DNA from 2 places in the Streptomyces sp. NPDC086777 genome. Region 2 is predicted to be linked to the other one. Evidence: riboswitches for the same ligand, from Rfam matches in the RefSeq annotation. Region 2 holds a riboswitch; the other holds the start of a gene.
What was found. Region 2 has a riboswitch for glycine ahead of gcvP (aminomethyl-transferring glycine dehydrogenase). Riboswitches for the same ligand answer to the same signal wherever they lie in the genome.
Positions count from the first base shown of each region.

Region 1 (5,285 bases), on a different contig from region 2:
CGGTGGTCCTGATCGTCTCGATGCGGTCGTCGGCGGTCTCCACGTCCACCGTGCGCGGCGAGGCGCCCTCCAGGCCCAGCAGCACCGCCTTCGGGGTGCCGTGGCCGTGGCCGGTCGCGCCGAGGGAGCCGAACAGCTCGGCGCGTATGGAGGTGACGGAGGGCAGCAGGTCCTCGTTGCGCAGGCGGCGGGCGAACATCCGGGCCGCGCGCATCGGGCCGACGGTGTGGGAGCTCGACGGGCCGATGCCGATCGAGAACAGGTCGAAGACCGAGATGGCCACGGGAACTCCTCCAAAGAGGGTGGGGGCACACGTCGTCGGGTGCCCCCACCAGGGAACTACTTGTTCAGGCCGGGGTACAGCGGGTGCTTGTCGGTCAGGGCCGTGACCCGGGCCTTCAGCGCCCCCGCGTCGTAGGACGGCTTCAGCGTCTCGGCGATCACGTCCGCGACCTCGGCGAAGTCCTCGGCCGTGAAGCCGCGGGTGGCCAGCGCCGGGGTGCCGATCCGCAGACCCGAGGTGACCATCGGCGGCCGCGGGTCGTTCGGGACGGCGTTGCGGTTGACCGTGATGCCGACCTCGTGGAGGCGGTCCTCGGCCTGCTGCCCGTCCAGTTCGGACGCGCGCAGGTCGACGAGGATCAGGTGCACGTCCGTGCCGCCGGACAGGACGTTCACGCCGGCCTCGCGGGCGTCGGCGGCGGTGAGCCGCTCCGCCAGGATGCGCGCTCCGTCCACCGTACGACGCTGGCGCTCCTTGAAGTCCTCGCTCGCCGCGACCTTGAAGGAGACCGCCTTCGCCGCGATCACGTGCTCCAGGGGACCGCCCTGGAAGCCCGGGAAGACGGACGAGTTCAGCTTCTTCGCGAAGTCCTTGCGGGCCAGGATGATGCCGCCGCGCGGGCCGCCGAGCGTCTTGTGGGTGGTGGAGGTGACCACGTCCGCGTAGGGGACCGGGTTCGGGTGCAGACCCGCCGCGACCAGGCCGGCGAAGTGGGCCATGTCGACCCACAGGTACGCCTCGACCTCGTCGGCGATCCGGCGGAACTCCGCGAAGTCCAGCTGGCGCGGGTACGCCGACCAGCCCGCGATGATCACCTTCGGGCGGTGCTCCTTGGCGAGCCGTTCCACCTCGGCCATGTCGACCAGGCCGGCGTCGTCCACGTGGTACGCGACCACGTCGAACTGCTTGCCGGAGAAGTTCAGGCGCATGCCGTGGGTCAGGTGGCCGCCGTGCGCGAGGTCCAGGCCCAGGATGGTGTCCCCGGGCTGGGCCAGCGCGAACAGGGCCGCCTGGTTGGCGGAGGCACCGGAGTGCGGCTGCACGTTGGCGTACTCGGCGCCGAACAGCTCCTTCACCCGGTCGATGGCGATCTGCTCGGTGACGTCGACGTGCTCGCAGCCGCCGTAGTAGCGGCGGCCCGGGTAGCCCTCGGCGTACTTGTTGGTGAGGACCGAGCCCTGCGCCTCCATGACCGCGAGCGGAGCGAAGTTCTCCGAGGCGATCATCTCCAGGGTGGACTGCTGGCGCGCCAGTTCGGCGTCGACCGCGGCGGCCACCTCGGGGTCGAGCTCGTGCAGGGGCGTGTCCAGAAGCGACAACTCAGACATCCGTTCCACGACTCCTCAGCCGGCGGTGAAGGCGGTGTACTCGTCGGCGGAGAGCAGGTCGTCCGGCTCGTCCGTGACACGCACCTTGAACAGCCAGCCGTCCTCGAAGGGGGCCGAGTTCACCAGGGACGGGTCGTCGACGACGTCCTCGTTGACCGCGGTGATCTCGCCGGTGACCGGCGCGTACAGGTCGGACACCGACTTGGTCGACTCCAGCTCGCCGCAGGACTCGCCCGCGGTCACCGTGTCGCCGACCGCCGGGAGCTGGACGAAGACGACGTCACCGAGCGCGTTGGCCGCGTGCTCCGTGATGCCGACCGTCGCCACGCCGTCCGCGGCGGCCGTCAGCCACTCGTGCTCCTTGCTGTAACGCAGCTGCTGGGGGTTGCTCATGGCCTGAATTCTCCTGTACGCGGGGAAGTGCTGGTGAGGGGGGACTGCTGGAAACGTGCGTGACCAGCGGCGCTGTGCGCCAGGTCACGCCCAGTGGCTGCTGCCGACGGCTGCGGGGGCGGTTACTTCCGGCGCTTGTAGAACGGCAGCGGCACGACCTCGTACGGCTCGTGACTGCCCCGGATGTCCACGCCGACGCCCGCCGTGCCCGGCGCCGAGTGCGCCGCGTCGACGTACGCCATGGCGATCGGCCTGCCCAGGGTGGGGGAGGGGGCGCCCGAGGTGACCTCGCCGATCACCTCGCCACCGGAGACCACCGGGTATCCGGCGCGCGGCACCCGGCGGCCCTCGGCGACCAGGCCGACGAGCACCCGCGGCGGGTTCTGCTCGGCGCGGGCGGCGGCCTCGGCGAGCGAGGCGCGCCCCACGAAGTCGCCCTCCTTCTCGAACTTCACCACCCGGCCGAGCCCGGCGTCGAAGGGGGTGAGCGAGGTGGTGAGCTCGTGCCCGTACAGCGGCATGCCCGCCTCCAGGCGCAGCGTGTCCCGGCAGGACAGCCCGCACGGCACCAGGCCCACCGGCTCACCCGCCTTGGTCAGCGCCTGCCACAGCTCCACCGCGTGCTCCGGCTTCACGAACAGCTCGAAGCCGTCCTCGCCGGTGTAGCCGGTGCGCGCGATCAGCGCCGGGACGCCGGCGACGGTGCCGGGCAGCCCGGCGTAGTACTTCAGGCCGTCCAGGTCGGCGTCGGTGAGGGACGCGAGGATGCCGGGGGACTCCGGGCCCTGGACGGCGAGCAGCGCGTAGGCGTCCCGGTCGTCGCGGACCTCGGCGTCGAAACCGGCGGAGCGCTCCACGAGCGCGTCGAGGACCACCTGGGCGTTGGAGGCGTTGGCGACGACCAGGTACTCGGTCTCGGCGAGCCGGTAGACGATCAGGTCGTCCAGGATGCCGCCGTCGGCCCGGCAGATCATGGTGTAGCGGGCCCGGCCGACGCCCACGGAGGCGATGTTGCCGACCAGGGCGTGGTTCAGCAGGGCGGCGGCCTGCGGGCCGGTCACGGTGATCTCGCCCATGTGGGAGAGGTCGAAGAGCCCGGCCCTGGTCCGCACGGCGACGTGCTCGTCGCGCTCGGAGCCGTAGCGCAGGGGCATGTCCCAGCCGGCGAAGTCGGTCATGGTCGCGCCGAGCGAGCGGTGCAGGGCATCGAGCGCGGTACGGCGGGGTGCGGCGGAATCGGTACTGCTCATCGGTCGGTCGTCTCCCGGTGGTTCCAAGGGCATGACAGGCGAGGGCTGTCCTCCCCATCTGTCATCGGAACCTGAGAGGTTCGCCCTGACCACGGACGTGATCACGGCTTGCACCTTGGGTGGAGCCACTGACACAGCGGCCCGCTTTTCAGATGTGCCTCGCCCGCGCGGTAACGGGGCCTGAGAGATTCAAGGGAGGGACTTGCTCCTTCGGCGCCCCAGCGAAGACGGCTGGGGACTCTCCCGCGCGGATTCAAGCGGCCGGTATGCAGTTGGCGCGGACATCATTGCACGCCGCCCGGGGCCGTGGCAGGCCGGACCTGTCCCGCACCTTTGTGACCGGCTTGTGGCAGGACGTGAACGGAACCGCGAGACACCGTGCATTACCTTCTCTTTACATTATGTGGGGAAAACCTTTCCTGAACCCCCAGGGAGGACGGTCACGGTGACAAGGACCACGGCGACCACGGCATACGCGACGACGACGGGCATCGCCCTGCCCCAGCAGCCGGCGGCCCCGGCCCGCGAGCGGTGCGGCGAGCTCTCCGCACCGGTCGTCCGCGACCTGCGCGACCGCGCCGGGCACAGCCCGCACGCACTGCTCTTCGGCCCCCGGGACCTGGTCGTGGTCACCGGGCTGCCCGGCAGCGGCAAGTCCACCCTGATGCACCGCACCGTGCAGGGCATCCGCATCGACTCCCAGGACACCCGCGACCGCTGGGACGCCCGCCTGGCCCGGCTCCTGCCCTACGCCGCCTACCGCCCGCTGGTCCGCCTCGCCCACTACGGCGGGCTGCGCCGGGCCCTCGGCACCGGGGAGGGCGTGGTCGTGCACGACTGCGGGACCCAGGCCTGGGTGCGCGACTGGCTGGCCCGGGAGGCCCGCCGCCGCGGCGGCACCTTGCACCTGCTGCTCCTCGACGTCACGCCGGGCACGGCGCTGGACGGCCAGCGCGAGCGCGGGCGGGGCGTCTCCCGGTACGCCTTCCTGCGCCACCGCAGGGCGGCCGGCCGGCTGCTGCGCGCGGCGGAGAAGGGGCGGCTGCCCGAGGGCGTCGGCTCGGCGGTCCTCCTCGACCGGGCCGCCGCGGATGTACTGCGCCGGATCGCCTTCGACCGCTGAGCGGGCCGCCGACCGGCGCCGACCGGCGGGCGGCCCCGGGCGCGGTGGGACGGCCGTGGCGGGTCCGGGCCGCCTTCGCGGCCCGAACCGGCTGGTGGGGTGGCTTTGTCGGCGTCACCCGCTAGCCTTTCCAGCCTCAGTAGCGGTTTCCAGCAGGCGGTAGGCAGATGGACTTCCCGGCGGACGTTCCCGCGGACTTCCCGGCACAGGCGCACCCCCACCCGCACGGCGGGTGGCCCGGCAACGAACTGGAGGAGGTCCTGTCGGCCTCCCTCGGCGTGCCCGCTGCGGCGGGCCGGCTCATCGAGGTACTGGGCCGGAGTTTCCTGTGGATCCCGCTGCCCGAGGGCGGCGGCCCGCACAGCGGCCCGCTGGACCTGCCCACCACACAGATCGAGGGCCGGGTGTACGTGCCGGTCTTCAGCTCCGAGGAGCAGTTCCGGCTGGTGGCCGGCTCCCACTTGTCGTACACGATCGCCCCGGCGGTCGAGTTCGCCCGCGGTCTGCCCCCGCAGGTGGGCATCGCCGTGAACCCCGGGGGAGTGGTCGGTGTCCCGCTGCCGCCGGAGGCGGTCGCCCAGCTCTGCCGGGTCGGCCGCACCGAACTGGACGGCCCCACCTCCGGCGGCCGGGTCCGCCTCTTCGAACCGGACTGGCAGGACGACCCGATGGACTTCCTGGCCGCGGCGTCGGCGGAGTTCGCGGCGATCGGCGTGGTCGCCACGGCCCGCCGCTGCCTGGCCGCGGTCGAGACGGCCGACCCGGTGATGTTCGTGGGCGTCGAACTCTCCCAGTGGGAGGGCGACCTGCGCGCCCTGCCCCTGGAGGCCCTGGGCAAGGCGCTGGGCCGGGTCCCGGTGCAGTGGCCGGTGAACCTGGTCCTCCTGGATGTGGCGGACGACCCGGTG
Region 1 is NZ_JBFBJI010000033.1:64,233-69,517, forward strand. It holds gene AB0472_RS34775 (L-serine ammonia-lyase) at 1-283, opposite strand, end outside; gene glyA (serine hydroxymethyltransferase) at 340-1,602, opposite strand; gene gcvH (glycine cleavage system protein GcvH) at 1,627-2,004, opposite strand; gene gcvT (glycine cleavage system aminomethyltransferase GcvT) at 2,127-3,254, opposite strand; glycine riboswitch at 3,413-3,510, opposite strand; gene AB0472_RS34795 (AAA family ATPase) at 3,700-4,377, shown strand; gene AB0472_RS34800 (enhanced serine sensitivity protein SseB) at 4,545-5,285, shown strand, end outside.
Region 1: it holds a riboswitch for glycine, as region 2 does, so the genes downstream of both, gcvT (glycine cleavage system aminomethyltransferase GcvT) here and gcvP (aminomethyl-transferring glycine dehydrogenase) in region 2, are expected to answer to the same signal.

Region 2 (5,285 bases):
CGAGATCGGCAGGATCCCCGCCGAGCCCCACGGCGCGGCCGAGATCGGCCCGACACCCGTCTCGGGACCGGCGGCGGGCTGCAGCGGGTGGTTCGGCAGGTACGGCGCCAGGTGGGCCCGTACGGCCACCGGACCGACACCGGGACCGCCGCCGCCGTGCGGGATACAGAAGGTCTTGTGCAGGTTGAGGTGGGAGACGTCGCCGCCGAAGTGGCCCGGCTTGGCGACGCCGACCAGGGCGTTCAGGTTGGCGCCGTCGACGTACACCTGTCCGCCGGCCTCGTGCACCTGCGCGCAGATGTCGGCGACGTGCTCCTCGAACACCCCGTGCGTCGACGGGTAGGTGATCATCAGCACGGCGAGCTCGTCGCGGTGCTGCTCGATCTTGGCCCGCAGGTCGGCGACGTCGATCTCGCCGTCCTCGGCGGTCTTCACGACGACGACCTTCATGCCCGCCATGACGGCGCTGGCGGCGTTGGTCCCGTGCGCCGACGACGGGATCAGGCACACGGTCCGCTGCGCGTCGCCGTTGGCACGGTGGTAGGCGCGTACGGCGAGCAGGCCGGCGAGCTCGCCCTGCGATCCGGCGTTGGGCTGCAGCGACACCTTGTCGTACCCGGTGACCTCGGCGAGCCGCTCCTCCAGCTCCCGGATCAGGGTCAGGTAGCCCTGCGCCTGCTCGGCGGGCGCGAACGGGTGCAGCTGGCCGAACTCGGGCCAGGTGACCGGTTCCATCTCGGTGGTCGCGTTGAGCTTCATGGTGCAGGAGCCCAGCGGGATCATGCCGCGGTCCAGCGCGTAGTCCCGGTCCGCGAGCCTGCGCAGGTAGCGGAGCATCGCGGTCTCGGAGCGGTGCTGCTGGAAGACGGGGTGGGTCAGGTAGCCGTCGGTGCGCAGGACCGACTCGGGCAGCGTGTCCGCCACGACGGCGTCCAGGGCCTCGACGTCGCCCTCGACACCGAAGGCCGTCCACACGGCGCTCAGCTGGGCGCGGGTGGTGGTCTCGTCGCAGGCCATGGAGACGTGGTCGGCGTCGACGAGCCGCAGGTTGACACCGGCCTCGCGGGCGGCGGCGACGATCCCGGCGGCCTTGCCGGGCACGCGCGCGGTGAGGGTGTCGAAGTAGGAGCCGTGCACGATCTCGACACCGCCGGCGGTGAGCCCCGCGGCGAGGATCGTGGCGTAGCGGTGGGTCCGCTGGGCGATGCCCCTGAGTCCCTCGGGCCCGTGGTAGACGGCGTACATGCCGGCCATCACGGCGAGCAGCACCTGCGCGGTGCAGATGTTGCTGGTGGCCTTCTCCCGCCGGATGTGCTGCTCGCGGGTCTGCAGCGCCAGCCGGTACGCCTTGTTCCCGTCGGCGTCCACGGAGACACCCACGAGCCGCCCGGGCAGGCTGCGCGCGAACTTCTCACGGACCGCCATGTAACCGGCGTGCGGGCCGCCGAAGCCCATCGGGACACCGAACCGCTGGGTGGTGCCGACGGCGATGTCCGCCCCGAGCTCGCCCGGCGAGGTCAGCAGGGTCAGCGCGAGCAGGTCGGCCGCGACGGTGACGACCGCGCCCGCTTCGTGCGCCTGCTCGACGACCGCCTTGATGTCGCGTACGGCACCGGAGGCGCCGGGATACTGGACGAGGACCCCGCTGATCTCGCGGCCGGCGAGCTCCGCCGGAATACCGTCGCCGAGGTCGGCGACGACGACCTCCACGCCCGTCGGCTCGGCGCGGGTCCGGATCACGGCGATGGTCTGCGGCAGCGCGTCCGCGTCGACGACGAAGACGCCCTTCTTGTTCTTGCCCATGCGCAGCGACAGGGCCATGGCCTCGGCGGCCGCCGTGCCCTCGTCGAGCAGCGAGGCCCCGGAGGTGGGCAGCCCGGTGAGGTCGGCGACCACGGTCTGGAAGTTCAGCAGCGCTTCCAGGCGGCCCTGGGAGATCTCCGGCTGGTACGGGGTGTAGGCCGTGTACCAGGCGGGGTTCTCCATCACGTTGCGCAGGATGACGGGCGGCGTGAAGGTGCCGTAGTACCCCAGGCCGATCATCGAGTCGAGCACCTGGTTACGGTCGGCCAGGGACCGCAGCTCGGCCAGCACCTGGGCCTCGGTGCGGGCGCCCGGCAGGTCGAGCCGGTCGGCGTTCTTGATCACGTCCGGCACGGCGGCGGCGGTCAGCTCGTCGAGCGAGCCGTAGCCGACCTGGGCGAGCATCTTGGCCCGGGCCTCGAGATCGGGGCCGATATGGCGCTGCTCGAAGGGAATCCCCTGCTCGAGTTCGGAGAGGGAGATGCGCTGGGCGGTCATTGCGGAGGCCTCCTGGTCTGACGCGACCTTCGGGGGGTACCCCGGCACGGGTACCCCGACGGCCTCCCCCTCTGTCATCGGACCTGAGAGCTTCGCCGGTGTGTCCTTGCGGACCACCGGCTTGCACCGTCGGTGAGAGCGGACACCGTCGACGTCCGCCCTGCTTTCCAGAGTGACCTCGTCCGTGCGGTACGTGAGCCTGAGAGATTCCGGGGAGGATTTGCTCCTTCGGCGCCTCCGGTTTCCCGGAGGACTCTCCCGCACGGGGTCAGCAGCCGCTTGCCAGCCTACCAGCGGGGGCAACACCGGAGCCTTCGAGTGGCCGCCTCCTTCAATGTGCTCTTTTGTAGTGCTTACGGATGAGTTGCGACCAAGTGGAGGGCCCGTGCAGACCGACATCGATCCGCGCAACCTGATCGGCCGCAAGGCGTGCGACCGCAACGGCACGAAGATCGGCACGATCGACGAGGTGTACCTCGACGACGCGACGGGTGTGCCGGAGTGGGCGGCCATACGCACCGGCCTGTTCTCCAGGGACGCCTTCGTCCCCCTGGAGCCCAGCGAACTGGTCGAGGGCACCCTTCAGGTCCCCTTCGACCGCGCCCTGATCAAAGACGCCCCCGACTTCGGCGTGGGCCGCCACCTCTCCCCGGAACAGGAGCTCCAGCTCTACCACCACTACGGCCTGGACACGGCTCCCCCGCCCCCCTCCCGCCCGGACCACGACTTCGGCAAACTGGCGGGAACGGAGGACGCGGGGTCGTGACACCGACGGCACGTGCGGGCCGGTGGGGGCTGATCGCGCAGTTCGCCGCGCCCCTAAAAAAACATGGCTGCGGGCAGTCGTGCCGCTGGAGCGGCACGGGTGGGCACTGGGGGTCCCCCGGCCGGCGCCGGTAAGCGTCCCCCCGCCCTCAGCCCCGCCCCACGGTCACGCACGCAATCCGTCCACCGAAATCCCCGGCACCAACGGCAACGGCTCCGCCGGCTCCAGCTCAGGGTCCTCGACCCGGAACGTCCGCACTCTCCCGGGTCCCGCCGCCCCCGGCGTCTCGAACCGCACCGTCACCCGCCCGAGCCCGCTCCCCTGCACCCATCCGTGCCCGTACTCGGCATGCCGCACGTCGTGTCCCGCCGGCCACCGCCGCTCGGCGGCCTCCTGCTCCTCGGCGACCGGCTCCGCGACCTCGTCCTCCGCCGCGGACGCCGCCGTCCCCTCCCCCGCCGCCGCCTGGGCGAAGAGGTCCTCCTGGGTGTAGTCGGCCAGTCCCGTCACCCCGACCCCCAGCAGCCGTACACCCCCCGTCGTGTCCACCGAGTCCAGCAGCCGCGCCGCCGCCTCCCGCACCACCGCCGGGTCGTCCGTCGGCCCCCTGAGCGTCTCGGACCGGGTGAGCGTCGAGAAGTCGTACCGCCGTACCTTCAGCACGATGGTCCGCCCGGACAGCCCGGCCCCCCGCAGCCGCCGTACGCACCGGTCGGCCAGTCGCTGCACCTCCATCCCCACCCGCAGCCGGTCGTGGATGTCGACGTCGTAGGTGTCCTCCACCGACACCGACTTGGTCTCCCGCTCGGCCACCACGGGCCGCTCGTCACGCGCGAGGGCCATCGCGTACAGCGCGTGTCCGTGGGCCTTGCCGAGCAGCCGTACCAGCTCGTCCTCGCCCGCCTCGGCGATCTCGTCGACCGTGGTGATCCCGGCCCGCCGCAGATGGTCCCCCGTCGCCGGCCCCACCCCCGGCAGGGTCCGCACCGTCATCGGCCCGAGCATGGCGCGCTCCGTGCCCGGCTCGATCAGCACCAGCCCGTCGGGCTTGGCCTGCTCGGAGGCGATCTTGGCGAGCATCTTGGAGGCGGCGAGCCCGACGGACCCCGAGAGCCCCGTGACGGCCCGTATGTCGGCGCGCAGCCTCTCCCCCACCAGCTGCGCGGACGCGGCGTCCCAGGCCACCTCACCGGCCTCCAGATCCACGAAGGCCTCGTCCAGGCTGAGCGGCTCCACCAGCGGCGAGAGCCCGCGCAGCAGCGCCATCACCTGCTCGCTGACCGACCGGTACAGCCCGAAGCGCGGCACCAGATACGCGGCGTTCGGCGCCAGCCTGCGTGCCTGCCCCATCGGCATCGCGGAGTGCACCCCGAACACCCGGGCCTCGTAGGACGCGGTGGCCACCACACCGCGCGGTCCGAGCCCGCCCACGACCACGGCCTTTCCGCGCAGGCTCGGCTTGGACGCCTGCTCCACCGAGGCGAAGAAGGCATCCATGTCGAGATGCAGGATCGTGGGAGCGTTTCTCACATCTCCGATGCTGCACCACACCACTGACAATGCCCCGGCACGGGAGACCGTGCCGGGGCATTGTCAGGAAGCCTTCGGAGCGCCCGGAGTTCGGGGCGCCCGGCCTTCAGACCGCCCGGTTGCGCCGCCGGGCCAGTTCGTCGGCGGGGTTGTGGCCGACGAGCGTCTCGCCGGTGTCGACGCGTTCGCCGTGCAGTTGGGAGAGCGCGTTCTCCACGTCCCGCCACACCACGCCGACCGCGATCCCGAAGATGCCCTGACCGCCCTGGAGCAGGGCGTGCACCTCGTCGGGCGAGGTGCACTCATAGACCGTGGCGCCGTCACTCATGAGGGTCATGCGCTCCAGGTCGCGGAAACCGCGTGCTCTCAGGTGCTGGACGGCGGTGCGGATGTTCTGGAGGGAGACCCCGGTGTCCAGGAACCGCTTGACGATCTTCAGGACGACGACGTCCCGGAAGCTGTACAGACGCTGGGTGCCCGACCCGTGGGCGGGCCGCACGCTGGGCTCGACCAGGCCGGTGCGGGCCCAGTAGTCGAGCTGCCGGTAGGTGATGCCGGCCGCCGCGCAGGCCGTGGGCCCGCGGTAGCCGATCTCCTCGGTGGCCATGGACGCCGCCCCTCCGCCGCTCGGCACTGCGGTCGGCCGCTGCGGGGCGTGACCGGCAATGCTGCTGTGAAGCGGGGACGG
Region 2 is NZ_JBFBJI010000068.1:14,118-19,402, forward strand. It holds gene gcvP (aminomethyl-transferring glycine dehydrogenase) at 1-2,301, opposite strand, end outside; glycine riboswitch at 2,479-2,572, opposite strand; gene AB0472_RS44570 (PRC-barrel domain-containing protein) at 2,687-3,067, shown strand; gene AB0472_RS44575 (DNA polymerase IV) at 3,233-4,597, opposite strand; gene AB0472_RS44580 (MerR family transcriptional regulator) at 4,704-5,285, opposite strand, start outside.